Undibacterium parvum: one gene and its partner. The protein of the gene in region 1 interacts with the protein of each later gene in a pairwise test. Links are inferred from orthologs where the notes say so. Each region holds a gene or a part of one and is shown in the gene's direction. Other genes may lie near its edges.

Evidence for each region.
Region 2: the proteins of EJN92_RS18375 (region 1) and EJN92_RS17470 interact in binary tests that used the Escherichia coli proteins (3 or more experiments, as listed by UniProt). The link is inferred for Undibacterium parvum from one-to-one orthologs.

The regions. Positions count from the first base shown.
Region 1 is NZ_CP034464.1:4,196,042-4,213,447, forward strand. The notes cover bases 8,929-11,598. They hold EJN92_RS18375 (P-II family nitrogen regulator), read left to right. Parts: upstream 8,929-9,929; coding sequence 9,930-10,268; downstream 10,269-11,598. Other genes in these bases: EJN92_RS18370 (NAD+ synthase), read left to right, coding at 8,929-9,802; EJN92_RS18380 (ABC transporter substrate-binding protein), read left to right, coding at 10,294-11,445; EJN92_RS18385 (Smr/MutS family protein), read right to left, coding at 11,458-11,598. In the rest of the region: trpS (tryptophan--tRNA ligase), read right to left, coding at 1-723; hemC (hydroxymethylbilane synthase), read left to right, coding at 1,012-1,974; EJN92_RS18340 (uroporphyrinogen-III synthase), read left to right, coding at 1,985-2,806; EJN92_RS18345 (uroporphyrinogen-III C-methyltransferase), read left to right, coding at 2,803-3,975; EJN92_RS18350 (heme biosynthesis protein HemY), read left to right, coding at 3,977-5,173; ppa (inorganic diphosphatase), read left to right, coding at 5,262-5,798; EJN92_RS18360 (serine/threonine protein kinase), read right to left, coding at 5,883-6,920; EJN92_RS18365 (GNAT family N-acetyltransferase), read right to left, coding at 6,972-8,147; more of EJN92_RS18370, read left to right, coding at 8,189-8,928; more of EJN92_RS18385, read right to left, coding at 11,599-12,099; trxB (thioredoxin-disulfide reductase), read right to left, coding at 12,119-13,066; EJN92_RS18395 (DNA translocase FtsK), read left to right, coding at 13,342-15,669; outer membrane lipoprotein chaperone LolA, read left to right, coding at 15,777-16,448; EJN92_RS18405 (replication-associated recombination protein A), read left to right, coding at 16,445-17,406. UniProt on the Escherichia coli protein: P-II indirectly controls the transcription of the glutamine synthetase gene (glnA). P-II prevents NR-II-catalyzed conversion of NR-I to NR-I-phosphate, the transcriptional activator of GlnA. When P-II is uridylylated to P-II-UMP, these events are reversed.
Region 2 is NZ_CP034464.1:3,994,598-4,004,381, reverse strand. The notes cover bases 6,606-9,784. They hold EJN92_RS17470 ([protein-PII] uridylyltransferase), read left to right. Parts: upstream 6,606-7,005; coding sequence 7,006-9,564; downstream 9,565-9,784. Other genes in these bases: EJN92_RS17465 (pseudouridine synthase), read left to right, coding at 9,636-9,784; map (type I methionyl aminopeptidase), read left to right, coding at 6,606-7,009. Also shown: ispC (1-deoxy-D-xylulose-5-phosphate reductoisomerase), read right to left, coding at 1-916; EJN92_RS17505 (phosphatidate cytidylyltransferase), read right to left, coding at 940-1,770; uppS (polyprenyl diphosphate synthase), read right to left, coding at 1,796-2,551; frr (ribosome recycling factor), read right to left, coding at 2,593-3,153; pyrH (UMP kinase), read right to left, coding at 3,271-3,987; tsf (translation elongation factor Ts), read right to left, coding at 4,159-5,040; rpsB (30S ribosomal protein S2), read right to left, coding at 5,171-5,917; more of map, read left to right, coding at 6,197-6,605.

The DNA.
Region 1 (17,406 bases):
GTGCAAAGGGTCGGTATAAACATTTTTAACTGCAGCTTTGATCTCGGCAGCGCTGGCACCAAGATTGATGCTATTGCCCAGTGATTTACTCATCTTGGCTTTGCCATCGATACCCGGCAAGCGTCCAATTTCAGGAACTAGGGCTTCACATTCGAGCAAGATATCTTGCTTTACCAAGCGGTTAAAACGTCTTACGATTTCATTGGTCTGCTCTATCATCGGGATCTGATCGTCGCCTACTGGTACCAGTGTCGCTTTGAAGGCGGTGATGTCGGCCGCCTGACTGACCGGATAGGTGAAAAATCCAGCCGGAATATCGCGTTCGAAATTGCGTAAGACTATCTCTTGTTTGATGGTTGGATTGCGTTCCAGTCTGGCTACGGTGACCAAATTCATATAGTAATAAGTAAGCTCGGTCAGCTCAGGAATTTGCGATTGTATGAAAATCGTCGATTTACTCGGGTCTATCCCAACCGCTAGGTAATCTAATGCGACTTCGAGCACGTTGTTATGCACTTTTGCAGGATCATCCATATTGTCTGTCAGCGCCTGCGCATCAGCGATCATGATGTACTGCTGATATTGGTGCTGATACAGAACGCGATTGCGAAGGCTGCCAACAAAATGTCCCAAATGCAGCGGACCGGTCGGGCGGTCGCCAGTCAGGATCAAATGTTGGGTATTTTCTGTCGGTGTAGAAGAAGGTTTTTTATCGTCGCTCATGCGTATATTCCGTAAGGTTGAGGCTGAATTAGTCGTATTTTCGATTGATGTGGCGAAAAAAAAGCCGCTCAGTGTGGCGGCATTGATTAGATCGCTAGGATCTGATTTTCTAATTACTTCGTAACCGGGTGCGCCGCCCCTAGGCTTAAACGCTGCGCCAGCATAAATTTGAAAGTGGTTTTGCTTGATTCATATCCGCATAATGCCGTCTGCAGCGCTTTTTTGTCAAGGAAAGGATGCTGCTGCGTGGTAAAATTAAGTTTCAAATATTTATACTTTAATTGAAAAATGACAGCAATCGTTTCGACCTATTCTCCGCCGACAAAATTGATCATTGCCTCGCGTGAAAGTCGTTTGGCCATGTGGCAGGCCGAACATGTGCGAGATCAATTAGTGGCCTTGTATCCGGCATGTACTATAGAAATTTTGGGTATGACCACGCGCGGTGATCAAATTCTTGATCGAGCGCTCTCTAAGGTTGGTGGTAAAGGGCTTTTTGTCAAAGAGCTGGAAGTGGCCATGGCAGAAGGGCGCGCCGATTTTGCGGTGCATTCCTTGAAGGATGTCCCTATGGATTTGCCTGAGGGCTATGCATTGGCGGCAATTCTGGAACGTGAGGACCCCCGTGATGCTTTTGTTTCGAATGACTATGCCTCTCTGGATGATTTGCCGGCCGGTGCTGTGGTTGGTACTAGTAGTTTGCGGCGCCAGGCACTTATCACAGCGCGCTATCCGCACTTAGTTATACATCCACTTCGCGGCAACCTCGATACCCGTTTGCGCAAGCTAGATCAAGGCGATTACGCGGCAATTATTTTGGCTGCGGCTGGCTTGAAACGACTGGGGCTGCCAGAAAGAATACGTGCATTCATCGCACCGGAGCAAAGTTTGCCGGCCGCTGGCCAAGGTGCGATGGCGATCGAGGTCGCCGCTAATCGACCTGATTTATTGGCTTGTTTGGCTCCGTTGAATCATTTACCCACTTCGCAAGCAGTAAGTGCAGAACGTTCAGTATCGAAGGCGTTTGGAGGGAGTTGCCAGATACCACTGGCAGCTTTTGCGACCGTGCACGACGGCATGATGCATTTGCGAGCCATGGTCGCGACTCCTGACGGCACACGTGTTGTTAGTGCTGAGGTTCACGGTAAGTCTGAAATGTATCTGGAGCTTGGATTAGAAGTCGTTCAGGCATTGTCGGCGCAGGATGCTGAGGCGATCTTGGCGGTGTGTAAAGAGCAAATTACAGAGTAAATTGAATTCGATGCACGAATTAAAATCTGATTTAATGCCGGATAGTAAGAAGAGTATTGTGCAAGTTGAGGCTGTCGTCATTACTCGACCACTCGCGCAAGCCAAGGGGTTTTCCGAGCAAGTAAAGGCAATTGGCCGTAAGCCAGAAATATTTCCGATGCTGGAAATTCATGCACTGGCTGATGATACGCAGTTAAGAGCAATTTTAGCGAGGTTAAGGGATTTCGCTATGGTTGCTTTTGTTAGTCCGAATGCAGTCAATGCCGTATTTTCGTATATACAGAGCTGGCCGCAGAGTGTGACGATTGCAGTGATGGGGGCGGGCAGTCGTGCCGCGTTGGCTGCGCATGGCATTACAGATATCAATGCACATATCATCAGCCCAACGAATCCTGAACGCACGGACTCGGAAACCTTGTTGGACGAACTTGATCTGGATGGGTTGAAAGCACGCAGTGTATTAATCATACGCGGTGAGACTGGTCGGGAATTGTTGGCGGACGCGCTCAGAGCTAAATCTATTGCAGTGGTTCAAGTTGCCGCTTATTGTCGCAAGGCGCCAGAGTTTAATGCACAACGGCAGAGCCAGTTGAACAGCTTACTTTCTCAGAAAAACACATGGGTAGTCACTAGTTCTGAAGTGCTGAAAACCATGCTCTCGTGGGCCGAGCAAATTGATTTTGAAAATGGCGTGGCAAAAATGCAACGCCAGCAAATACTGGTTCCGCATGCTCGGATCGCAGAAACTGCAAAAATACTTGGATTTTTATCCATTACACTGACAGGATCAGGCGACGAACGTCTGCTTGTCGCGTTACAATCTGAACTATGAGCGAACAGCAATTACCCCACGACGCCGCATCGACGGCCAATTCGACCGATTCGGCTTCAAAGCAGCTGGCAGCAGCTGTTTTATCCGATACTACCAACAGCCCAAAAATAGTTTGGACACAACCCGTTTATCTGATGTTAGGAGCGGTGACGGTTTTGTTAGGTGTCCACTGGTGGACATCGCAAACCCAGATCTCTAGTTTGCGAGAAGAGCTCGCTCTGCGTTTGCAGCGCGCTGAAACCAATAGTAGCGAGACTAAACTGCTTGCCAAAACTGTGTACGATGGATCGAAAGAAATCCAAGCTAAAGTTGCGGTTTTAGAAGGTAAGCAAAGTGAGGCGCAGAGCCAACAGTTGGCACTCGAACAGCTATATCAAGATTTATCCAAAAATCGTGATGAATGGGCTTTGGCAGAAATTGAGCAAGTATTAGCGACTGCTAGTCAACAATTGCAATTGGCCGGCAACGTTCAAGGAGCGATTATCGCATTGCAAAATGCAGATAGCCGTTTAGCTAAATCAGAAAAGCCGCAATTTATTTCTATCCGCCGTGCGATTGCCAAAGACGTAGAAAAACTGAAGTCTTTGCCTGCTTTGGATTTAACTGGTGTGGCTTTGCGTCTCGATAGTGTGATCGCACAGGTTGATCATATTCCACTATGGTCCGATGAAAAAGTGGTCGCGACAGGGCTGGCACCGAAAGCACCATTGCGTGTTTTACCCAAGGCGCCGAGTTCAAATTCAAAAAGCGGTAGCAAACAAGGTAGCGAAGATGTGCCAGAAAATGGCTGGAGTATGCGGATCCAGGATGCCTGGCAGAGTTTTTTCAGCGAAATGTTGATAGAAGTTAAGCAGTTAATGCGGGTTCGTAATGTTGAAACGCCAGACGCTTTGTTACTGACGCCATCGCAAGGCTATTTTGCACGTGAGAATCTTAAATTACGTTTATTGAATGCACGCTTGGCGCTGTTGTCTCGCAATGAAGATGCGTTTCGCAGTGACATGATTGCTGCCCAAGATGCCTTGACCAAATATTTTGATACCCGCGCTAAGCAAGCACAAACGGTTCAAGCTTTACTTCGTCAAGTTCAAGCGAGTAATTTATCAATAGAAATGCCGACTTTGTCAGATAGCCTTAATGCAGTTCGTAACTATAAGGTGAAGCCATAATATGCGCATTTTTATTCGGCTTCTGATTCTCTTTTCTCTAGCAGTTGGTCTGGCGATAGGTGCTCGTTTTAATCCCGGAAATGTGGTGTTTTTTTATCCGCCATATAGGGTCGATTTATCTTTGAATTTTTTTCTGTGTCTGACGCTCTTATTATTCGTCCTAGTTTATTTTTTATTGCGTACTTTGGTTGCAACGCAAGAAATGCCGCAGAAAGTAGCGGCTTACCGAAAAAACAAACGTGAGAGAGACAGCAATAAAGCACTGCGTGAGGCGCTAAAGGCTCTATTTGAAGGGCGTTTTGGCCGTGCTGAAAAGGCTGCAACTAATGCGATAAATTTGCCAGAAAATGCGGCAGTAGCAGCCTTGATTGGAGCTCGAGCAGCTCATTTTATGAGTCAGTTTGATCGACGCGATACTTGGTTTTCTAGCATAGAGAGCGATACCAGTTACAAGACTGCGCGCCTAGTTAGTATGACGGAATTGCTAGTCGATCAGCATAAAGCCGAAGACGCCTTGGCTGCTGTGAAAGAACTCAATGCGAGTGGCACTCGACACATTCAGGTTTTACGGTGGTCTTTGAAAGCGAATCAGCAAGCCAAGAAATGGCCCGAGGTTTTGAAGTTGGTGCGCACCCTGGATAAACATCATGCATTGCATCCAGCCTTATCTAGCCGCTTGCGAGAATTGGCGTATGAAGACATGCTTAAAAATCAAAGTCACGATGCTGACTCCTTACGTCGTGTATGGTTTGAAATTCCAGCGTCTGATCGTAAAACTCGATTCGTCGCATTTACGGGAGCGACATTTTTTAATGCAAGTGGATTGCACGACGATGCCCGTATCATAGTGGAAAAAGCTTTGACCGAAAACTGGGATGATCGATTAATGCGAGTTTATCGGGATGCCTGCTCATCAGAAGGCGCGGCTTCTTTATTAACTCAAATTGAACACTGTGAGAATTGGAAGAAAGAGCGACCAAATGATCCGGAACTAGCGCTGACACTTGGTGTGCTGTGTTTTAAACAAAAACTCTGGGGTAAGGCGCAAAGACATCTTGAGCAAGCTTTATCTGATGCAGTTGAATCAAGAACTGTCCGTGAGGCAAACCTTAAACTGGGGCAGTTGCACGAGGCTTTAGGGCAGGCCGATGAGGCTGCAAAACATTACCGCTTATGTGCGATTGCGACTATGAAATAGCTTTGTTGCTGTTGCAATGCACAAATTATACGGAAAACTAGATATAATCTCGCCGAGATAACTCAAATTTTCACATTGAAAGAGCAATATGAGCTTGAATAAAGTCCCAGCTGGTCGCGATCTTCCTAACGATTTTAACGTGATCATCGAAATACCGATGAATGCCGATCCGATTAAATACGAAGTTGATAAAGAGTCGGGCGCGATTTTTGTAGATCGTTTTATGGGTACTGCGATGCATTACCCATGTAATTATGGTTATGTTCCTGAGACGATCGCTGGCGATGGAGATCCGGTTGATGTACTCGTCATTACACCATTTCCACTGATACCAGGAGTTGTTGTCCGTTGTCGCCCAATCGGGATATTGAAAATGACGGATGAAGCCGGTAGCGACGGTAAAGTTTTAGCCGTTCCTATTGATAAAATTTTGCCAATATATACACACTGGCAGAAGCCTGAAGATATGAATGAACTGCGCCTGCGCCAAATTCAGCATTTTTTCGAACACTATAAAGATTTGGAGAAAGGTAAATGGGTCAAGATTGAGGGTTGGGGCGGTCCGGAGGATGCAAAAACAGAAATTCTTGATGGTGTCGCCAATTACAAAAAATCCAAAGAATAAATATTTGGCAATAAATGCTGATTGAGATTCGCATTTAAAAGGAAAAAAGGCACAATATCTGTGCCTTTTTTTTCGATCTTAACTTTAACGAAGCGTCACTATAACTATTGCAGCAAGCGCTACTATTAACGCAATGCAGCTTAGCCAAAATAGACTGCTCTTGGTTTGTTTCTTCGATGCACCAATCTCAACAGACTTGTCGTTATTTTGACGATTGCGCTTAAGCCGATTATCTCGCGCGATTATTTTTTGCAATGCATGTGCCATCTCTGCAGCATTTTTGTAGCGAGCTACTGGATCTTTTTGCATGGCCTTCATCGTAATGTAAGACAATTTCTCCGGAATGCTTGGACGAATTTCCATCGGTGCTTTAGGTGTCTTATTGGCGATTTGGTAAAGTAATTTGTCGATGTTGTGAGACTGAAATGGTTTCTGCATAGTCAACATCTCATACATGACAGCGCCGAGTGAGTAAACATCGGTTAAGGCATCAACTTGCTGCCCTAAAGCCTGTTCGCGTGACATGTAATTGGGTGTGCCAAGTATGTTGTTGTTGAATAAGGTCTCAGCGGGATTGCCTTTGTCATCAAGTACACGATTCGGTGCGCGCGCGATCCCAAAATCAAGTACTTTGGGTTGTTTATTTGTGAGTATGAAAATATTCGCGGGCTTAATGTCACGATGAATAACACCATGTTCGTGTGCGTATGCTAATGCCTCGGCCACTTTGCAAATGATATTAACAGTCTCGATGATGTCGAAACGTTTGCCGCTTTCCATCAGTTCTCTTAAGTCTTTACCATGTAGGAATTCCATGGCGATAAAGGTGGTGCCACCTTCAGTAGAGGCATCGTAAATAGTAACAATATTCGGATGGGATAGCCTTCCAGCTGCTCGCGCCTCATTGATGAATTGTTGTTCGCGCTGCTTTTTATCGACAATTGCAAGACCCGGAGACAAAACTTTAATCGCAACAGCGCGGTCGATTACTGGATCATGCCCTAAATACACAGTGCCGTTTGAACCGCTACCTAATTTTTCGGTAATGGAGAAGCGTCCTACTCTTCGTATTGGAGGGCTAGTTGCGTTGCTATTAGTTGGGAGACTGGTGTTCGGTATCATTTCCACAGCATGCCTTGACGGACATGAAATTTCAAGCTTTTGTTTGTGAGCTTATGTAAGTTCGCCTCTGAAAATGACTTTGTATGGTGTATGTTCATTTAGGTCAGTTAAATAATGGGCGATACCTGCTTTTTCTCTTTCTAAATATTCGGCGACAGCATTCGAGAATCTAGGATCGCTGAGGTGATGTGCTGAATATGTTTTTTGAGGGAGAAAACCGCGTGCCATTTTATGCTCTCCTTGAGCTCCGCCCTCAAACGTTTCGATTTTATTTTTAATGCAAAAGTCTATTGCTTGGTAATAAGCGGTCTCAAAATGAAGACAGGGAATAGTTTCCAGGCAACCCCAGTAGCGTCCGAAAACTGTTTTCTCATCGTGTATTAATAAAGATGCTGCAATTGTGCGGCCATTTTTTTTAGCAAAAACGAGTTGAATATTTTCTGGCATAGTCGCGCCAATACGATGAAAAAAATCAAGATTCAAATAGGGGGAGGAGTGATGCTCGATGTAAGTCTGGTCATAACACTGTTTGAAAATTTCCCAGTTGAGTTGCGTCATCTCGCTCCCCTTAAGATGCTCAAATTCAATTTCGCTTTGCTTGATCTTGCGTCTCTCTGCGCGAATATTTTTTCTTTTTTTGGACTCAAGCGTTGCAAGAAACTCTTCGAAGTTTAAATAGTTATTGTTTTTCCAGTGAAATTGGATTCCCTCACGTATTAAGTATCCTGTTTTACCCAATAGCTCTGTTTCTTGATTCGACGGAAACAGTATATGTGTCGATGAGAAATTCCCAGATTGTTGATATTTTATAAGTTCAATCAATAAAGCGCGCCACGCCGCAGCGTCTTTGGCAATAAGACGATTTCCGCTTACGGGTGTAAAGGGAATGGCGCTGAGTAATTTTGGATAATAATTGAGTCCGCTCTTATGGTAGGCATCCGCCCAGGCCCAGTCGAAAACATATTCACCATAAGAATGGTATTTTTCATATAAAGGGATAGAGGCAACTAGTTGATTTTCTTGCCACAGACACAGGTAAGACATTTTCCAACCCGTTTTTTCGCACGCTGAGCCTGATTCGTGGAGGGCGTTTAAAAATGCAAACGAGAGAAAAGGATTCGCATTATTTTGTGATTGTACTAATGCATCCCATTGTTTCTGACCAACATCATTCAGAGAATTGAGGATGCTCATGCGATAATATGTCTGCACGGTAGGAATGTTCATTTCTATTATTAAATATCTGATTAAAGATGATGTAAGCCACTATGACAGTAAAAGTTGCTATTTCCCAAATTAATAGTATTGTTGGTGATCTGCTAGGCAATGCTGAAAAAATCTTTCAAGCCGTACATGCTGCGGTTAAACAGGGCGCCGATATTGTCGTCACGCCTGAACTTTCCTTGGTCGGTTATCCGCCGGAAGATCTATTGTTACGACCTGCGTTTTATGAAAAAACCGCAGAGGTTTTGCTGAACTTAGCTACTAAATTACAGCAATTTCTTAATGTCCATGTTTTAGTTGGCCATCCGTTTGAAAAAAATGGCTTACGTTTTAATGCGGTTTCTGTTTTGTTAAACGGCAGTGTGTCTGTTACCTACTGTAAAAGCGATCTACCGAATGATATGGTATTTGACGAAAAGCGGTATTTTGTTGAATCGGATCAGCCTGTCGTCTTCTCAGTAAAAGGAACAAAATTCGGAATTAATATTTGCGAAGATACCTGGCATCCTCATGCCCCGAGTAAAGCTAGGATGGCCGGAGCGGAAGTCTTATTAGTCCCAAATGCATCTCCTTTTCATATGAGTAGGCCTGATCAGCGCTTGGAGATTATGCGAGCAAATGTGGCTGCGCAGGGAATGTCTTTGGTCTACGCAAATTTGGTTGGCGGTCAGGATGAACTTATTTTTGATGGCAATTCTTTTGTAATGCGTCAAGACGGAGCGCTTTGCGCCAGCCTCAAACACTGTGAGGAAGATTTGCAAGTTATAGTGTTTGACGGCGCAACACCAATGACTGGAGAGATCACAGCGGTTTTAAGTGTGGAGACGCAGATTTATCAAGCCTTGGTGTTAGGCGTGCGTGATTACGTCACGAAAAATGGCTTTCCACATGTGTTGATTGGGATGTCTGGTGGTGTAGATTCGGCCTTGACGCTCGCGATTGCGGTGGATGCGCTGGGAGCGGGTAAGGTTAGGGCGGTAATGATGCCATCTCCGTATACAGCGGATATTTCTTTGTTTGACTCTCGCGATATGGTTCAGCGTCTTGCTGTACGTTATGATGAAATCTCTATTAATGATTGCTTCGCTTCTTTTAATACAACGCTCGAGCAAGAGTTTTCTGGCTTATCGGCGGATGCTACCGAGGAAAATATACAGGCGCGGATACGTGGTACGATTTTGATGGCGCTGTCGAATAAGCATGGCTCAATTGTATTGACGACCGGAAATAAAAGTGAGATGGCGGTTGGGTATTGCACCTTGTACGGCGATATGGCAGGCGGCTTTGCGGTTATTAAGGATGTCGCAAAAACTTTGGTATATCGCCTGTGTGAATATCGCAATAGCTTATCTTTAGTTATACCCGAGCGTATTTTGTCCCGTGCACCTTCCGCAGAATTAAGGCCCGATCAGACCGATCAGGATTCGCTGCCTCCTTATGATATTTTGGATGGCATTATGCGTCTGTATATGGAAGAAAATAAATCTCGAGCCGAGATTGTTGAGGCTGGATATAAAATTGAAGACGTCGAACGCATTACGCATTTGATTAAAATTAATGAGTATAAAAGACGTCAGTCGCCGGTTGGAATAAGGGTAACCCATAGGGCATTCGGTCGCGATTGGCGATATCCTATTACTTCTAAATTTCGCGATTAATTTTTGTAATTTAATTTTTGTAATAAGTAAACAGTTCGCAAGGGCGTTATGTCTACAGGCTTAACACCATTCGGATATATTTATATGAAGTATCTATGCTGGAAGTGCATCTTCCTGAGGAGTGAAAATGAAACAGATTACTGCAGTGATTAAACCATTTAAGTTAGATGAAGTTCGCGAGGCCTTAGCCGAGGTCGGAGTCACTGGCTTAACAGTAGCGGAAGTAAAGGGTTTTGGGCGTCAAAAAGGCCATACTGAGCTGTACCGTGGAGCTGAATATGTGGTCGATTTTCTGCCAAAGATAAAACTTGAGGTGGTGGTTGATGACAAAATTTGCGATCAGGTTGTGGATGCGATTATTAAAGCTGCGCATACAGGGAAAATCGGTGATGGTAAAATTTTTGTACAAAACGTTGAGCAAGTAATTCGTATTCGCACCGGTGAAACAGGGCCCGAGGCTGTTTAATTTTTAAATCTATGAGTATAAATTCATGAACGATAGGCGTATTTTTTTGTCCCGACTCTTAGTCGGTGCAGCTGCGACAGCTTTAGCGATTCCCGCATCAGCGGATGCTGGGATAAGCGATCACAAGATCGTTTTAGGTCAATCCGCTGCTTTTTCAGGTCCCGCAGCGCAATTAGGCATACAACTACATACCGGAGCGAAAACCTACTTTGATCAGGTGAACGCCCAAGGCGGGGTGTTTGGCCGGAAAATAGAAATAATAAAACTCGATGATAAATATGAAGCAGATCTGGCTGCCGCAAATACTAAAAAATTGATCGAGGTTGATGAGGTTTTTGCCCTGTTTGGCTATGTCGGTACTCCGACTAGTAATGCGGCTCTGCCTATCTTCACCCAGGCAAAGGTTCCGTTTTTTGCGCCATTTACAGGTGCTCAATCTTTGCGAGAACCATTCAATAAACAAATTTTCAATATTCGGGCCAGTTATTTTGATGAGACTGAACATTTGGTTGATCGCTTGGTAAAAACCGGATTAAAAAATATTGCGGTGTTTTATCAAAATGATGCCTACGGCAAGGCCGGTCTCGCGGGTGTTGAGCGCGCCTTGAAAAAAATGAATGTGCCTATGCTGGAAATGGCGACTGTAGAGAGAAATAGCACAGACGTTGCTAAGGCGGTGGAAAAAATACTTCCTAAACGGCCCGACGTAATCATACAGATTAGTGCCTATGCGTCCTGTTCTGCTTACATCAAGGAGATGCGTAAGGCTGGATATACTGGGCAGTTTTACAATGTATCGTTCGTAGGAAGTAAAGCCTTGGCCGATACCTTGGGTGCAGAGGGGCCTGGCGTTGTTATTTCTCAAGTAGTTCCGTTCCCTTGGCATTTGGCGACGCCTATTGTGGCTGAGTACACAAAAGCCATGCATAAAGCAGGAATACAAGACTTGAATTTTTCTAGCCTGGAAGGATTTATCGCCGCCAAAGTATTTGTTGAGGGCTTGAAGCGTGCCGGCAAAAATCTTAGTCGGGATAGGTTAATTTCCGCCTTAGAGACTATTAATATTGGCAACTATGATACCGGTGGCTTTGATGTCGCCTTTTCACCAAGTAGTCACAATGGCTCTAAATATGTCGATATGACGGTGATCAGTAAAGAAGGTAAATTCCGTAATTAGTTGGATATTTATTTAATAGGCTTTGAGTAAAACGATTAATGCTCCAGAGCCACCGTCTGCGGCGGTGGCTTGACTGTATGCCAGAACTTCATCTTTTTGTATCAGCCAGTTCCTGACTTTTTTCTTTAGTACAGGTTCTTTATTGATAGAGCCAAGACCTTTGCCGTGAATGATGCGTACACAGCGCTTACCTGTGCGGCCACATTGACGTAAAAAATCGGCTAAGGCATCTCGTGCCTGATCGCGCCGCATTCCATGTAAGTCCAGCTCCGCCTGAATTACCCAGTGACCTTTCCTCAGTTTTTTTGCAACGTCTATCCCGATTCCTTGCCGTGTATAGCTGAGATCTTCATCGGTTTCGAGTAAAGAGTCTGCGTCAAAATCATCGGACAGTGATTCTTGCAAGGCCGAGCGCTCATCAGCCAAATGCTGAAAAGCAATTGGTTCTGGTCGCTTGCTTAAGGGGATATGTTTTTCTTCGTTTTTTAGCGCTTGGAGTTTGCCAACAGTGGCGCGAAAAATATTCGCCTCTTGCTTTTCCAGGGTTAATTTTTTTATTTGCTCGAGTTCAGCCTTATGACGGAGTTCTTGCTGATTTTTTAATTGCTGACCTAAATTTTTTAGGTCAGCAAAATTTTTTATTGAGCTTGGCATGCGGAGTGTCTAAAAAAACTTACTCTTCCAGGAAGCGCTGGGCATCTAGTGCCGCCATGCATCCGGTACCAGCACTGGTAATAGCTTGGCGGTAAACGTGGTCTTGTACGTCGCCAGCGGCAAATACACCTGGAACGTTGGTGGCGGTTGCCATACCCTCGGTGCCTGTTTTGGTTTTGATGTAGCCATTGTGCATCTCTAATTGGCCATCAAATATACTGGTGTTGGGTTTGTGACCGATTGCGATGAAAACACCATGTAAAGGTATAGCGCTAGTCTCTGCATTGCTCATGGACTTGATACGTATACCCGTTACGCCACTGTCGTCACCAATCACTTCGTCCAGAGTGTGGTTCCATTTTATTTCTACCTTGCCTTCAGCAACCTTCGCCATTAAACGGTCAATTAAAATAGCCTCGGCACGGAATTTGTCACGTCGGTGTATTACCGTGACTTTGCTGGCAATATTGGACAGATAAAGCGCCTCTTCTACCGCTGTATTTCCCCCGCCGACCACGGCGACTTCTTTGCCTCGATAAAAAAAGCCATCGCAAGTTGCGCATGCAGAAACACCTTTACCCATGAATGCCTGCTCGGAAGGCAAACCTAGGTACTGTGCCGAAGCGCCAGTGGCGATAATTAATGAATCGCAGGTATATTCGGCCTGATCACCAATTAGGCGTATAGGTTTTTCATTTAATTTGGCAGTGTGAATATAGTCAAAAATAATTTCTGTATTAAAGCGCTCCGCGTGTTGGAGAAATCTTTGCATTAGCTCTGGACCTTGCACCCCCAGTGGGTCTGCTGGCCAATTTTCTACGTCAGTAGTTGTCATTAATTGGCCGCCTTGCTCAACTCCAGTGATCAGCACAGGTTTTAGATTGGCGCGGGCGGCATAAACGGCGGCCGAGTAGCCCGCTGGACCAGAACCAAGAATTAAGACGTGAGCGTGTTTCGGAGTCGACATGATAAGGCCTGAATAAAGAGATTAAATTAATGGATAAGTGCAGAAAGCTGAAGGAATAGATAGCGCCCATTTCAATGATTTCAAGATCAGTCCCTGAATATGAATCGCTGTATAAGGATGAGCGCAATTATAGACGAATACCATGGCTTGGGCATATGGGACTAGGCTAGCACACTTGTTTTGCGTCGTTTAGTTTCAATAAGATAATAAATTACAGGTGTATCTTAGCTGGGTTTTTGCCCTACAATCGTGGCTGGCTGTTTTCTTTATGATTTATGACTAATACCAACGAAGCCTATACCCGCGATCGCAATAATAAGCCTGCGCCACCTATGCCAAATCGCCTTGTCAATCTATTGGCTGAGGTGCGATGGATAGCGTTCGCAGCTTCGAGTGCGTATTTAGTTCTGATCTTGTTTACTTATTCTAAACTTGACCCAGGCTGGTCACATGCGAGCGAGGTGCTCAAGTTTCATAATATAGGTGGGCGAGCCGGAGCTTGGTTTGCGGATGTTTTTTTGTATGTATTTGGCTTGTCTGCGTGGTGGTTTAGCGTGGTTTTGCTTAGATTGGTGTGGAAGGATTACCGACAACTATCGAGGCAACTCTTGTCCGAAGAAAAAGCAGAAGATGCTCATGAATATGAAAAATATATACAAATAATTGGCTTCGCGTTCCTGCTAATGGGGAGCATGGGGATAGAGTCTTTACGTATGCATAGCTTGAGTATCCCCTTGCCCTTGGCGCCTGGCGGTGTGCTGGGTGAGGTGATTGGTCACTTGGCGCTGACTCAGTTTGGCAATACTGGTTCGACTTTGGTGCTTTTACTTTTATTCGCGCTAGGCTTAAGTTTGTATTTTCAGATGTCCTGGTTGCAGATAGCTGAAAATGTCGGTAAATCTATAGAAGTGGTATTTGAGTTCTTCGTCCATAAATACACGGCAAGGCAGGATAGACGGGTGGGGCAAACAGCTGCCGTAAAACGTCAGGAAGTGGTCGTGCAGGAGCGTGCGAAAATAATCGAAGCGCCACCTATCCGTATAGAGCCACAAGTGGTGGCAGTGCAAAAATCGGAACGCATAGAGAAGGAAAGACAGGTCTCCTTGTTTAATGATATGCCTGACAGTAATTTGCCGCCCTTGTCGCTTTTGGATGAGGCGCCCGTCACGCAGGAGACTGTCAGCATAGAGACTTTGGAATTTACCAGTCGTTTGATCGAGAAGAAACTCTCAGATTTTGGAGTGGAAGCTAAGGTCATTGCGGCCTATCCTGGGCCAGTTATTACCCGCTATGAAATCGAGCCTGCGACTGGCGTTAAAGGAAGTCAGATCGTTGGCTTGGCACGTGATTTAGCGCGCTCGCTGTCGTTAACCTCGATACGGGTGGTCGAGACTATCCCGGGTAAAAATTTCATGGGATTAGAATTGCCAAATCCCAAACGTCAAATCGTACGTCTGACAGAAATTTTGGGCTCGAAAGTCTATAACGATAGTGGTTCTAGTTTGACCGTGGCTTTAGGTAAAGATATTGCTGGTCATCCCGTGGTTGCAGATTTGGCTAAGATGCCGCATTTATTGGTGGCGGGTACCACTGGCTCAGGAAAATCCGTGGGGATTAACGCGACCATACTTTCGCTGCTATACAAGTCGGACCCCAATGATGTGCGCATGATCTTGATCGATCCCAAGATGCTGGAAATGTCCGTGTATGAAGGGATTCCTCATCTACTAGCACCAGTAGTGACAGATATGCGCCAGGCGGCCCACGCGCTAAATTGGGCGGTTGCCGAAATGGAGCGACGTTACAAATTAATGTCTAAGCTAGGTGTGCGGAATCTAGCCGGATATAACGTCAAAATTGCTGAGGCGGAAAAACGTGAGGAACATATCCCGAATCCTTTTAGTCTCACTCCCGATGCCCCCGAACCACTGGAGAAATTGCCTACCATCGTTATTATCATCGATGAATTAGCCGATTTGATGATGGTTGTTGGTAAAAAAGTGGAAGAGCTGATCGCAAGAATTGCACAAAAGGCGCGTGCCGCGGGTTTGCATCTGATCTTAGCGACACAACGCCCATCGGTTGATGTCATTACTGGCTTGATCAAGGCGAATATTCCTACCCGTATCGCTTTTCAGGTGAGCAGTAAGATTGACTCCCGCACCATTCTGGATCAGATGGGTGCCGAGTCCTTACTCGGTATGGGTGACATGCTGTATATGCCACCTGGTACTGGCCTACCAGTGCGCGTGCATGGTGCCTTTGTCTCGGACGAAGAAGTGCATCGTGTCGTTAAGCATTTGAAAGCGCAAGGGGAACCAAATTACATAGAAGGTATCTTAGAAGGAGGCGTGCTAGAAGAGGGCGCTGATGGCGCGCCTGCCAGCGAGGGCGGAAATGAAGCCGATGCTTTGTACGACCAGGCGGTGGCGATCGTGTTAAAAAACCGGCGTGCTTCTATCTCTCTGGTGCAGCGTCATTTACGCATAGGCTACAATCGCGCCGCGCGTTTGCTAGAGCAAATGGAGCAGAGCGGTGTGGTCTCGACTATGCAATCGAATGGGAATCGCGATATCTTGGTGCCTGCAGGGAATGCAGAATAGTGAGCAGTATTAATGAGCAGCATCCTTATTCGCACCTCTGCGCCTGTCTTCGATTTAGATGTAGAAATGAATTAAGCTAGAAAAATATGAATAGTGCAGAACAAAACATGAGTCAAATAAAAGTGGGAGCTTCAATCCTCAATCGCGTATTCAATAAAATGATGTTAAAGCACTTTTTGATGCTGAGCTTGGTCGCGCCATTAATTGCGAATGCTAACGCCTTAGAGCAATTTAGGGCTTTTGTCGCCAATACCAAGGGCGCAAAAGGTGAGTTCTCACAACAACAGATTAAGTTGGTCGATGGCAAGGCAACGATTAGTAAGACCGCTAGCGGAACTTTTAGCTTTTCTCGTCCAGGCAAATTCATTTGGACTTATAGCAAGCCTTACGAACAGAGTTTGCAAACCGATGGTGACAAGTTGTACATCTACGATAAAGACCTGAATCAGGTGACGATCAAAGAGTTGAACGGTGCGCTTGGCGCTAGTCCTGCGGCGATTTTATTTGGCAATAGCGATCTGGAAAAGAACTTTCAACTAAAAGATGCAGGCACTAAACAAGGGGTGGAGTGGTTAGATGCCAGCCCCAAAGCCAAAGACAGTCAATTTGAACATATCGGCATAGGCATGAAAGACGGCTTGCCGATGGCGCTGGAATTACGCGATAGTTTCGGCCAGGTCTCTCTGGTGACATTAAAAAATGTAGAGAAAAATCCTAATTTCAAAGTCGATCAATTTAAGTTTGTACTTCCGTCAGGTGCGGAAGTGTTTCGGCAATGAGGCCAGTAACACGTAATGTCCCACTGGCAGAACGTCGGCGTCCGGCAAGCCTAGACGAGGTCATTGGTCAGCAGCACTTGCTCGGTCAAGGCAAGCCTTTGCGGGTTGCCTTTGAGTCCGGTGAACCACACTCCATGATACTGTGGGGGCCACCAGGCGTAGGTAAAACTACCTTAGCCAGATTAATGGCGGATGCTTTTAATTCTGAGTTCATCGCATTGTCCGCAGTGCTTTCTGGGGTTAAAGATATACGCGAGGCGGTCGAGCGCGCTCAGATCTTGCAGGCAAACTCTCAGCGCCGCACCATCTTGTTTGTCGATGAGGTACATCGTTTTAATAAGAGTCAGCAAGACGCTTTCTTGCCGCACGTGGAAAGTGGTTTATTCACGTTTATCGGTGCGACAACAGAAAACCCTTCATTTGAAGTCAATAGCGCCTTGCTGTCGCGCGCTTCTGTGTATGTACTCAAATCCTTAAGCGAAGACGATCTGGCGATCATGGTCGATAAGGCCTGCCAAAAGGAATTGGCGGGCTTGAGTTTTACCCCAGATGCTAAAGCCAGCTTGATCAGTAGCGCCGATGGGGATGGTCGCAAACTCTTGAATAATCTTGATATCGCAGCGCGTGCTGCGAGCGTCAAGAATGCGACACTTGTCGATGCGGTGTTGCTAGCCGAATGTTTGGGTGATGCCTTACGTCGCTTCGATAAAGGCGGTGATGCGTTCTACGATCAAATTTCAGCTTTACATAAATCGGTGCGGGGTTCTAATCCGGATGCGGCGCTGTATTGGATGGTTAGAATGTTAGATGGCGGCGCTGATCCGCGCTATTTGGCGCGGCGTATCGTCAGAATGGCGAGTGAGGATATAGGCTTGGCTGATCCGCGCGCTCTGCGCATTACGTTGGATGCCGCCGAAACCTACGAACGCCTTGGTTCGCCCGAGGGCGAGTTAGCCTT
Region 2 (9,784 bases), 210 kb from region 1 along the record:
CGGGAGCAATAAAATTTAACTGCATGACTTTAGCCAGATCGAGTGGCGCAACTCCTGAATTGATACGTTTGGGGTAGGCCAAACCATAGGCGATCGGCGTGCGCATATCTGGATTTCCCATTTGCGCCAAGACCGAACCATCCAGATAGGAAACCATGGAGTGGATCACACTTTGAGGATGTATCAGCACCTCAATTTGCTCTGCCGGAGCGTTAAACAACCAATGCGCCTCGATCACCTCCAAACCCTTATTCATCATCGTGGCGGAGTCCACCGAAATCTTGCGCCCCATGACCCAGTTAGGGTGTGCCACCGCCTCGTTAGGCGTCACGTTATCCAGCGAATCTAAAGTGCGATTAAGAAAAGGGCCACCGGAAGCGGTCAGGATAATTTTATGCACACCGTGCTGTTGCGGCCGCCTGTCATAGGCTTGCGGCAGACACTGAAAAATCGCATTATGCTCACTGTCAATTGGCAGCAATGTCGCGCCACTGGCCTGTATTGCATCAATAAACAACTGACCGGACATCACTAAGGCTTCTTTGTTTGCGAGCAAAACCTTTTTGCCAGCATGTGCGGCTGCCAATGAAGCGGGCAAACCAGCCGCACCAACAATCGCAGCCATGACTGCATCACACTCAGTAGCGCTAGCAACCTCACATAAAGCCTGAGGACCGTATAAAACTTCTGTCGTTATATTTTTTTCGCGCAACAACAATTGCAGCTCGGTCGCAGCGAGCGCAGTCCCAACTACCGCAAAAGACGGATTAAATTGCGCGCACTGTTCAGCCAATTTCCGCACTTGGGTATGCGCTGTTAAGGCGAAAACGGCATACAACTCCGGATGCCTAGCGATCACATCTAAGGTCGATACACCGATCGATCCGGTCGAACCCAAGACACAAATTTTCTGCATATTCTTATTCACCGAACGGCCCATCATCGCAACCAAAGATCCAACAGTGCAGCCATAGGCAGCACTGGAATCAAGGCATCTATCCTATCTAAAACCCCGCCATGCCCGGGCAACAAAGCACTACTGTCTTTCATGTCAGCGCGGCGCTTCAAGGATGACTCAAATAAATCACCAACGACACTGGCGATCGCCAGCGCAGTAAACACCAGCAGAAAGCCAAACGCACCCAATTTCATAAATATCTTGGTAGGGAAAATATCTGCAGCAGCGCCAAGGTAAACCGCCAACCCTGCAATCAACAATACCCCAAGCCAACCACCTATCGCCCCTTCCCATGATTTCCCTGGTGAAATTGAGGGTGCCAGCTTGCGTTTTCCAAATGCCTTACCTGAGAAATATGCAACTACATCGGCCACCCAAACCACGGCCATAACTGACAGGAAAAACAGTGGGGAATGCGCGAACAAAACACACATAGCGACAAAACACCCAAAGATGCTTAAGCCATAAATCCCATTTAAGGTACTGCTAGAAATGCTGTGCAAGACTGGCAAGCCAAAGGCAAGAGAAGGGATTAACCTTAACAACCAAAACAAGACGCACATGGCGAACAAGAGTGGCGTAGTCGGGCTAGAGAGCAAGAATCCGTTAAAACTGAGATAAAAAAACAGAGCGGACCAAATCAAAGCGATCACGAGAGGCGCAGGTTTTTTAAACAAACGCTGACTTTCCCACATCGCGGCACCAAAGAAAAGCGTAGCGACGAGAGAAAAAATTTGAATTGACCCGAAGTACAGAATGGGAACTAGCAATGCCAACAACAGCAAAGCTGTAATAACACGAGTTTTAAGCATGGTTTACCTTATCTCGAGTGGGATTTTATTCGTCGACCTGCGCAAGGACTTGCGCACTGGTACGTCCAAAGCGGCGCTCTCTTGCCTGATACGATTTAATCGCCTCATCTAAAGCATGCGCATTGAAATCAGGCCAAAACGTATCCGTAAAATACAATTCACTGTATGCCAGTTGCCATAACAAAAAATTGGAAATTCTGGTTTCACCACCGGTACGAATAAACAAATCTGGCTCAGGCGCATACGCCATAGACAGATACGGCGCCAGTTGCTCCTCTGTGACCGTAGCATCGGATTTGAGATCTTGTTTAAGGCGATTGAACGCCTGCACGATATCCCAACGACCACCGTAATTTGCGCAAATGGTGACAGTCAGACCTAGATTGCTTGCTGTGAGCGCTTCGGCTGCCTGTATCGTTTTTTGCAATTGCGCGTCAAACCGAGACAAATCGCCAACCACCTTAAGACGAATGCCGTTCGCGTGCATTTTTACGACTTCTTTTTCTAGCGCTGTGACAAAAAGGCGCATCAGCAAAGAAACTTCCTCTGCTGGTCTGCGCCAATTCTCAGAACTAAATGCAAATAACGTCAAATACTTCACCTCACGCTTGACGCAAGCCTTAACCATGACGCGTACCGCATCCACACCCTTGGCATGTCCAGCAACACGAGGTAAAAACCGCTTGGTCGCCCAACGCCCATTACCATCCATGATGATCGCGATATGTTGTGGAACCTTACCCACAAGCGGCACTTCTTTAGTCGAACTAATGTGAACCATGTATATCCAGAATGAGTGAAAAAAATACTCTCGGCGTCAAGCTATACCGTCAATACTTCCTTTTCCTTATCCGCCAGGGATTTATCCACATCAGCCACAAACTTGTCGGTTAATTTTTGTATCTCATCCGAGGCACGGCGCTCGTCATCCTCGGAACACTCCTTATCTTTTACCAACTTCTTCAAAGACTCATTCGCGTCACGACGAATATTGCGAATAGCGATTTTCGCATCTTCCCCTTCGGTCTTGACCAACTTCACCATTTCTTTACGGCGCTCTTCGGTTAATGCCGGCGTAGGAACACGTATCAGTTCGCCTTGCGTGGATGGGTTTAGACCAAGATCTGCATCACGAATTGCTTTCTCGATGGCCGACATCATCTTCTTTTCCCAAGGCTGAACGCCGATGGTGCGTGCATCGATCAAGGTTACGTTTGCCACTTGAGTGATATTGGTCGGAGCACCGTAGTAATCGACCATCACATGGTCCAAGATCCCCGTATGCGCACGACCAGTACGTACCTTAGAAAGATCAACTTTGAGAGTCTCTAGCGACTTTTGCATCCGCAATTGCGTATTATTTTTTACTTCTATGATGGACATACCATCCTCCTGTACAAATTAATGCAGATAAATACTCACTATTTATCTTATTTATTTCAGTATAAAAAACAAGCGCAGGCCTCGCCCAACGCCCTTACCCATATGCAAAAAAACAAATTATACGTGGACTAGAGTGCCTTCGTCGCCACCCATAATCAGATTTTTCAAGGCACCTGGTTTGACGATAGAAAATACTTTGATCGGCAACTTCTGATCACGACAAAGCGCAAACGCGGTTGCATCCATCACTTGCAAATGACGCGAAATAGCTTCGTCAAAAGAAATGGTGGAATAACGCGTAGCGCTAGCATCCTTCTTAGGATCTGCGGTATACACACCATCAACCTTGGTGGCTTTCAATACAATTTCTGCGCCAATTTCAGATCCGCGCAACGCGGCTGCTGTATCGGTAGTAAAGAAAGGATTTCCTGTACCAGCAGCGAAGATAACAACTTTACCTTCTTCCAGATACTGCAAAGCCTTAGGCCGTACATAAGGCTCGACAACTTGTTCAATCGCAATTGCCGACATCACCCGCGCTACGACGCCAGCCTGACGCATCGCATCACCTAAGGCAAGAGCATTCATGACGGTTGCCAGCATACCCATGTAATCGGCGGTTGCCCTATCCATCCCCTGCGCACCAGGTGCAACCCCGCGAAAGATATTCCCACCACCAATAACGATTGCGAGCTCCACGCCCATTCTTGATATTTCAGCGACATCTGCCACCATACGCTCAATGGTGGCTCGATTAATACCGTAGGCATCGTCGCCCATCAAGGCTTCGCCAGAGAGCTTCAAAAGCACACGCTTATAAGCAGGTTTGATCACGGTCCGGGCTCCTTAAAAATTAAATGAAGATATTATTGTGAACACGCTAAATAACAAACACGATTTACATCTAACGCACTAGCAAAAATAACCTAGTAAAATAACTTAGTAAAAAACGTCTCAAAATCGAAGCTTAAAAAAACGGGCCTTTCGGCCCGTTTTTTTGCCTAATTACGCTTGCTTGGCGGCGGCGACTTGCGCCGCCACTTCTGCAGCGAAATCATCCTGTTTCTTTTCTATGCCTTCACCAACAACATACATAGTGAACGACTTGATTGAAGCATCAACTGACTTCAACATTTGCTCAACAGTCTGCTTGTCATTCTTGACAAAAGTTTGATTCAACAAAGAAACTTCTTTCAAGAACTTCTGAACCGAACCCTCAACCATCTTGGTGACGATGTCGGCTGGCTTACCAGACTCAGCTGCTTTCAAAGATGCGACCGAACGCTCTTTTTCGATCAATTCTGCAGGAACCTGATCAGCAGACAAAGAAACCGGCTTCATTGCAGCGATATGCATAGCAACGTCTTTACCAACTTGCTCATCAGCCGCAGAGAATTCAACCATGACACCGATACGTGTGCCATGCAAATAGGAAGTCAGCTTAGCAGCTGTGTCGAAGCGCTGAAAGCGACGAATCGACATATTTTCGCCGATACGACCAATCAAAGCAGCGCGAACTGTTTCAACGGTAGAACCATCCAAAGGCAGCGCAGCCAAAGCAGCCACATCCGCTGGATTATGCTCTGCAACCAATTTTACGCATGCGTTTGCAAAAGCAATAAAATCGTCATTCTTGGTAACAAAATCAGTTTCGCAATTAACTTCGATCAAAGCACCGACGCCACCGACAACAACAGAAGCAACTACACCTTCTGCGGTTACGCGTGAAGCCGCTTTAGAAGCCTTACCGCCCAACTTAACGCGCAAGATTTCCTCTGCGCGCTCCATATCGCCTTCAGCTTCAACCAATGCTTTTTTGCATTCCATCATAGGCGCATCTGTCTTTGCGCGCAATTCACCTACCATCGCTGCTGTAATCGCCGCCATGTTTTTCTCCTAGTTACGTTGCATCACAAAGATGCCATCAATAAATTCTGTTTAAAAAAAGGGGCTAACGATAGTTTGCCCCTTTTACTTTGATTTTACCGAATCAAAATTCGGCAAAAATCATGAGATATTACGCTTGCTCTACTTCAACGAACTCATCAGCACTTGGCTTAACCGCTTCCAACACTTCATTAACGGCATTCGCACGACCTTCCAAGATTGCATCTGCAACGCCACGAGCGTACAGAGCAATTGCCTTAGATGAATCATCATTACCAGGGATAATGTAAGTCACGCCGTCTGGGGAGTGGTTAGTATCAACGATACCGATTACTGGGATACCCAATTTAGCGGCCTCAGTAATAGTACCTTTGTGGAAACCAACGTCCACAACGAAAATTGCGTCAGGAACACCAGCCATATCCTTGATACCACCGATAGACTTTTGCAACTTAATCATTTCACGCTGAAACATCAAAGCTTCTTTTTTCGACAACTTCTCTACTGAACCATCTTCAACAATCGCTTCCATGTCCTTCAAGCGCTTGATCGAAGTTTTTACAGTTTTGAAGTTAGTCAACATACCACCCAACCAACGCTGATCAACGTAAGGCATACCAGCACGTTGCGCTTCAACAGCGATCAACTCACGCGCTTGACGCTTAGTACCAACCATCAGCACAGTACCGCGATTGGAAGACAATTGACGAATGTACTTGATTGCTTCCTGGTACATGCCCAGAGTTTTTTCAAGATTGATAATATGGATTTTATTGCGGTGACCAAAAATGTACGGAGCCATTTTTGGATTCCAGAAACGGGTTTGATGACCAAAATGGACACCAGCTTCTAACATCTCACGCATTGATACAGACATAATAACTCCAGGGTTAGGTCTTGAATCCGAGTCAGTGATCCCAGATGGGACACCCTTTTTGACCAGATTCGTGTTTAAAAAATTACAGTATTTAATTCATCAACCAGAGAAACACTCTAGCCAACCATCTATTGTACTACGATAAGCAGACTTACTTCAAGCTCGTTGATCGCGATCAGCTTCACTCACTCGCTATTGACTGAACGCTTGGCCTAAGCGAATCGCGCAGTCCTAGACTATAATCACGTATTACTGATTTCTCAATTTACATGGCGAAGCATGACATCTATTTCTATTAAAACCCCGGAAGACATCGCAGGAATGCGCATCGCAGGCCGACTCGGATCTGAAGTTCTCGATTACATCACCCCCTTCGTCAAAGTCGGGGTGACCACGGGTGAAATTGATAGGCTCTGCCACGAATACATGCTGAATGTACAAGGCAGCATACCCGCTCCTCTAAATTACTGCCCTCCTGGCTACACGCCTTACCCGAAAGCCATTTGCACTTCGGTCAACGACGTTATTTGCCATGGCATTCCAGGCGACAAAGTATTGAAAAGCGGCGATGTCGTTAATTTGGATATCACCGTCATCAAAGATGGCTACCACGGCGACAATAGCCGCATGTTTTTGGTCGGCGAACCGTCCATCCTGGCAAAAAGACTCAGCGAAATCACCTACGAATGTATGTGGCTGGGCATCTCCAAAGTAAAGCCAGGCAATCATCTGGGTGACATTGGCCACATTATTCAACAGCATGCAGAAAAAGCAGGCTATAGCGTAGTCCGAGAATTTTGCGGACATGGCATAGGTAAGGTTTTTCATGAAGAGCCCCAAGTTCTGCATTACGGACGCCCAGGCACTTTAGAAAAACTCGCGCCAGGTATGATTTTCACGATAGAGCCTATGATTAATGCCGGTCGCCGCGAAATCAAAGAAATGGGCGACGGCTGGACTATCAAAACCAAGGACCGCAGCCTGTCAGCGCAGTGGGAACACACCATTTTAGTCACAGAAACCGGCTATGAAGTGTTAACCCTGTCAGCCGGATCACCGCCACCACCTGCATTTATTACCACGGCCAAATGACCACGCTAGCTCCCGCGCTGATCTTCAAACAAGAATTGAAGGCAGCGCAACAACTTGCAATCAGCGCATTTAAAGAAAACACCAAAGCCGAAGCACTACTGCAAAACCTATGTCGCTGCGTAGACGGTATTTTAGGAAAAATCTGGAAGAGTTTTGATTTTCCAAAATCGGCGGCGCTGGTAGCCGTCGGCGGCTATGGTCGTGGCGAGTTATTTCCCCACTCTGACGTGGATGTACTGGTCTTACTGGCAGCGTCGCCCGACTCTGCCTTGCGCGAAAAACTAGAAAGTTTAGTGCAAATTTTATGGGATATTGGTCTAGACATAGGGCATAGCATACGCACCGTCGACGAATGCATAATTGAAAGCAATGCCGACATCACCGTCCAAACCAGCCTGCTAGAAGCGCGACTCCTGACTGGCAGTCGAAATCTGTTTCGCAAATTACAAACTCGTTTCGATGAAAACATGCATCCTCAGCAGTTTTTCCAAGGAAAACTCCTGGAATTGCAGCAGCGCCATGTCAAATATGAAGACACCCCGTATAGCCTGGAACCGAACTGCAAAGAAAGTCCGGGCGGATTAAGGGACTTACAAGTCATACTATGGGTCGCCAAAGCGGCCAAGTTAGGCAATTCTTGGAAAGAATTAGCCGAACATGGTTTAATCACCGCCACTGAAGCGCATCAATTAAAACGCAATGAACGCGCCTTCAAAGATATTCGCATACGTCTGCACATACACGCAGGCCGACGCGAGGACAGACTTATTTTTGATGTGCAAACCGCGATTGCCGAGACTTTTGGATTTAAGACCACGGAATCGCGCCGCGCCAGTGAATATTTAATGCAACGCTATTACTGGGCCGCGAAAGCGGTAACCCAGCTTAACAGCATACTGCTGCAAAATATTGAGGCTACCCTCTTTCCGCAGCCCTCAGTGCCACAGGTCGTCAATGAGCGCTTCAATGACGTCAATGGCTTCATTGATATCGCTAACGATGAGGTCTTTAAAACCTCGCCATCGGCAATGCTAGAAGTGTTTTTACTACTTGCTCAACACAACGAGCTCAAAGGAATGACGGCGCGTACACTGCGTGCCTTATGGCATGCGCGCTTCTTAATTGACGCTGGTTTTAGGCACGACATCTTTAATCGCGCCCTGTTTTTACAGATACTGCAGTCACCCCAAGGGATTACTCACGCCTTGCGGCACATGAACCAAATGAGCGTGCTCGGCCGCTATTTGCCAAATTTCCGTCGCATCATAGGGCAGATGCAACACGATCTATTCCACGCTTACACGGTGGATCAGCATATTTTGATGGTGGTGCGCAATCTGCGTCGCTTTACCATGACCGAGCATGCCCACGAGTACCCATTTTGCAGCCAGTTAATGGCCAATTTTACGCAACCTTGGGTGCTTTACATCGCGGCTTTATTTCACGACATCGCCAAAGGGCGCAATGGCGACCATTCTATCTTGGGTATGAGTGACGCCAAGAAATTTTGTCATGAGCACGGTATCTCGAAAGCCAATTCTGAGCTGATCGTGTTCTTGGTGCAGAACCACCTCACCATGTCTCACGTGGCGCAAAAACAAGATTTATCCGATCCCGAGGTCATACAAAATTTTGTCAGCTTAGTCAAAGATGAACGTCATTTAACCGCACTGTACTTGCTAACTGTTTCTGATATTCGCGGCACCAGTCCCAAGGTTTGGAATGCCTGGAAAGGCAAGCTGCTAGAGGACTTGTATCGCATCAGCTTGCGGGTACTGGGCGGCGAAGCACCATCCAAAGATCGCGAGTTAAAAAACCGCCAGCAAGATGCCTTAAAATCTTTACGCCTACATGGACTAGCGATCGAAGCCCATGAAAAACTTTGGCAGCAGCTAGATATCGCCTATTTTTTGCGGCATGATGCAGCCGATATCGCCTGGCAAACACGCGCCTTGCATGACCGCACAGAAAGCCTGACGCCAGTAGTCAAATGCCGCATATCCCCCATAGGCGAGGGATTGCAAGTGGTGGTCTACGTCAAGGATCAGGCAGATTTATTCGCGCGCATTTGCAATTACTTCGACGGCAAAAATTTTAGCATTTTAGATGCCAAAATTCACACCACCAAAAGCGGTTACGCACTCGATACCTTCCTAGTCACCGAGCCTGCGTTTGCCAATAACTATCGCGACATTATCAGCTTGATAGAACACGAGTTAGCAGAAATTCTTAAGCAACAGACGCCCCTTTCGCCGCCTAATCGTGGTCGCTTATCACGCCTATCCAGAACTTTCCCACTCACTCCTATCGTCGACTTGCGCCCAGACGAAAAAGGTCAGTTCTATTTACTTTCGATCTCGGCCAATGATAGAAATGGCTTGCTGTATGCGATTGCCAATGTGCTCACCAAGTACAAAATCAATCTACATACCGCAAAGATCATGACACTAGGCGAACGCGTAGAAGACGTTTTCCTGATAGACGGCGCCGCCTTACAACACGCCAGAACCCAGATACAATTGGAAACCGAACTACTCGATACTTTACGTATTTAAGCAAATAATCTTAGCAATCACGACTTTACCCAAGTCAGCAATCGCATTAAACCATTTACTCAATAAAAACCATGACCGAACTATTACGCCTTTCAAAAAGAATGTCCGAACTAGGACTTTGCTCGCGCCGCGAAGCAGATGAATGGATAGAACGCGGCTGGGTGCGCGTGGACGGCAAGATCGTCTCAGAACTTGGCAGCAAAGTGTTCCCACATCAACG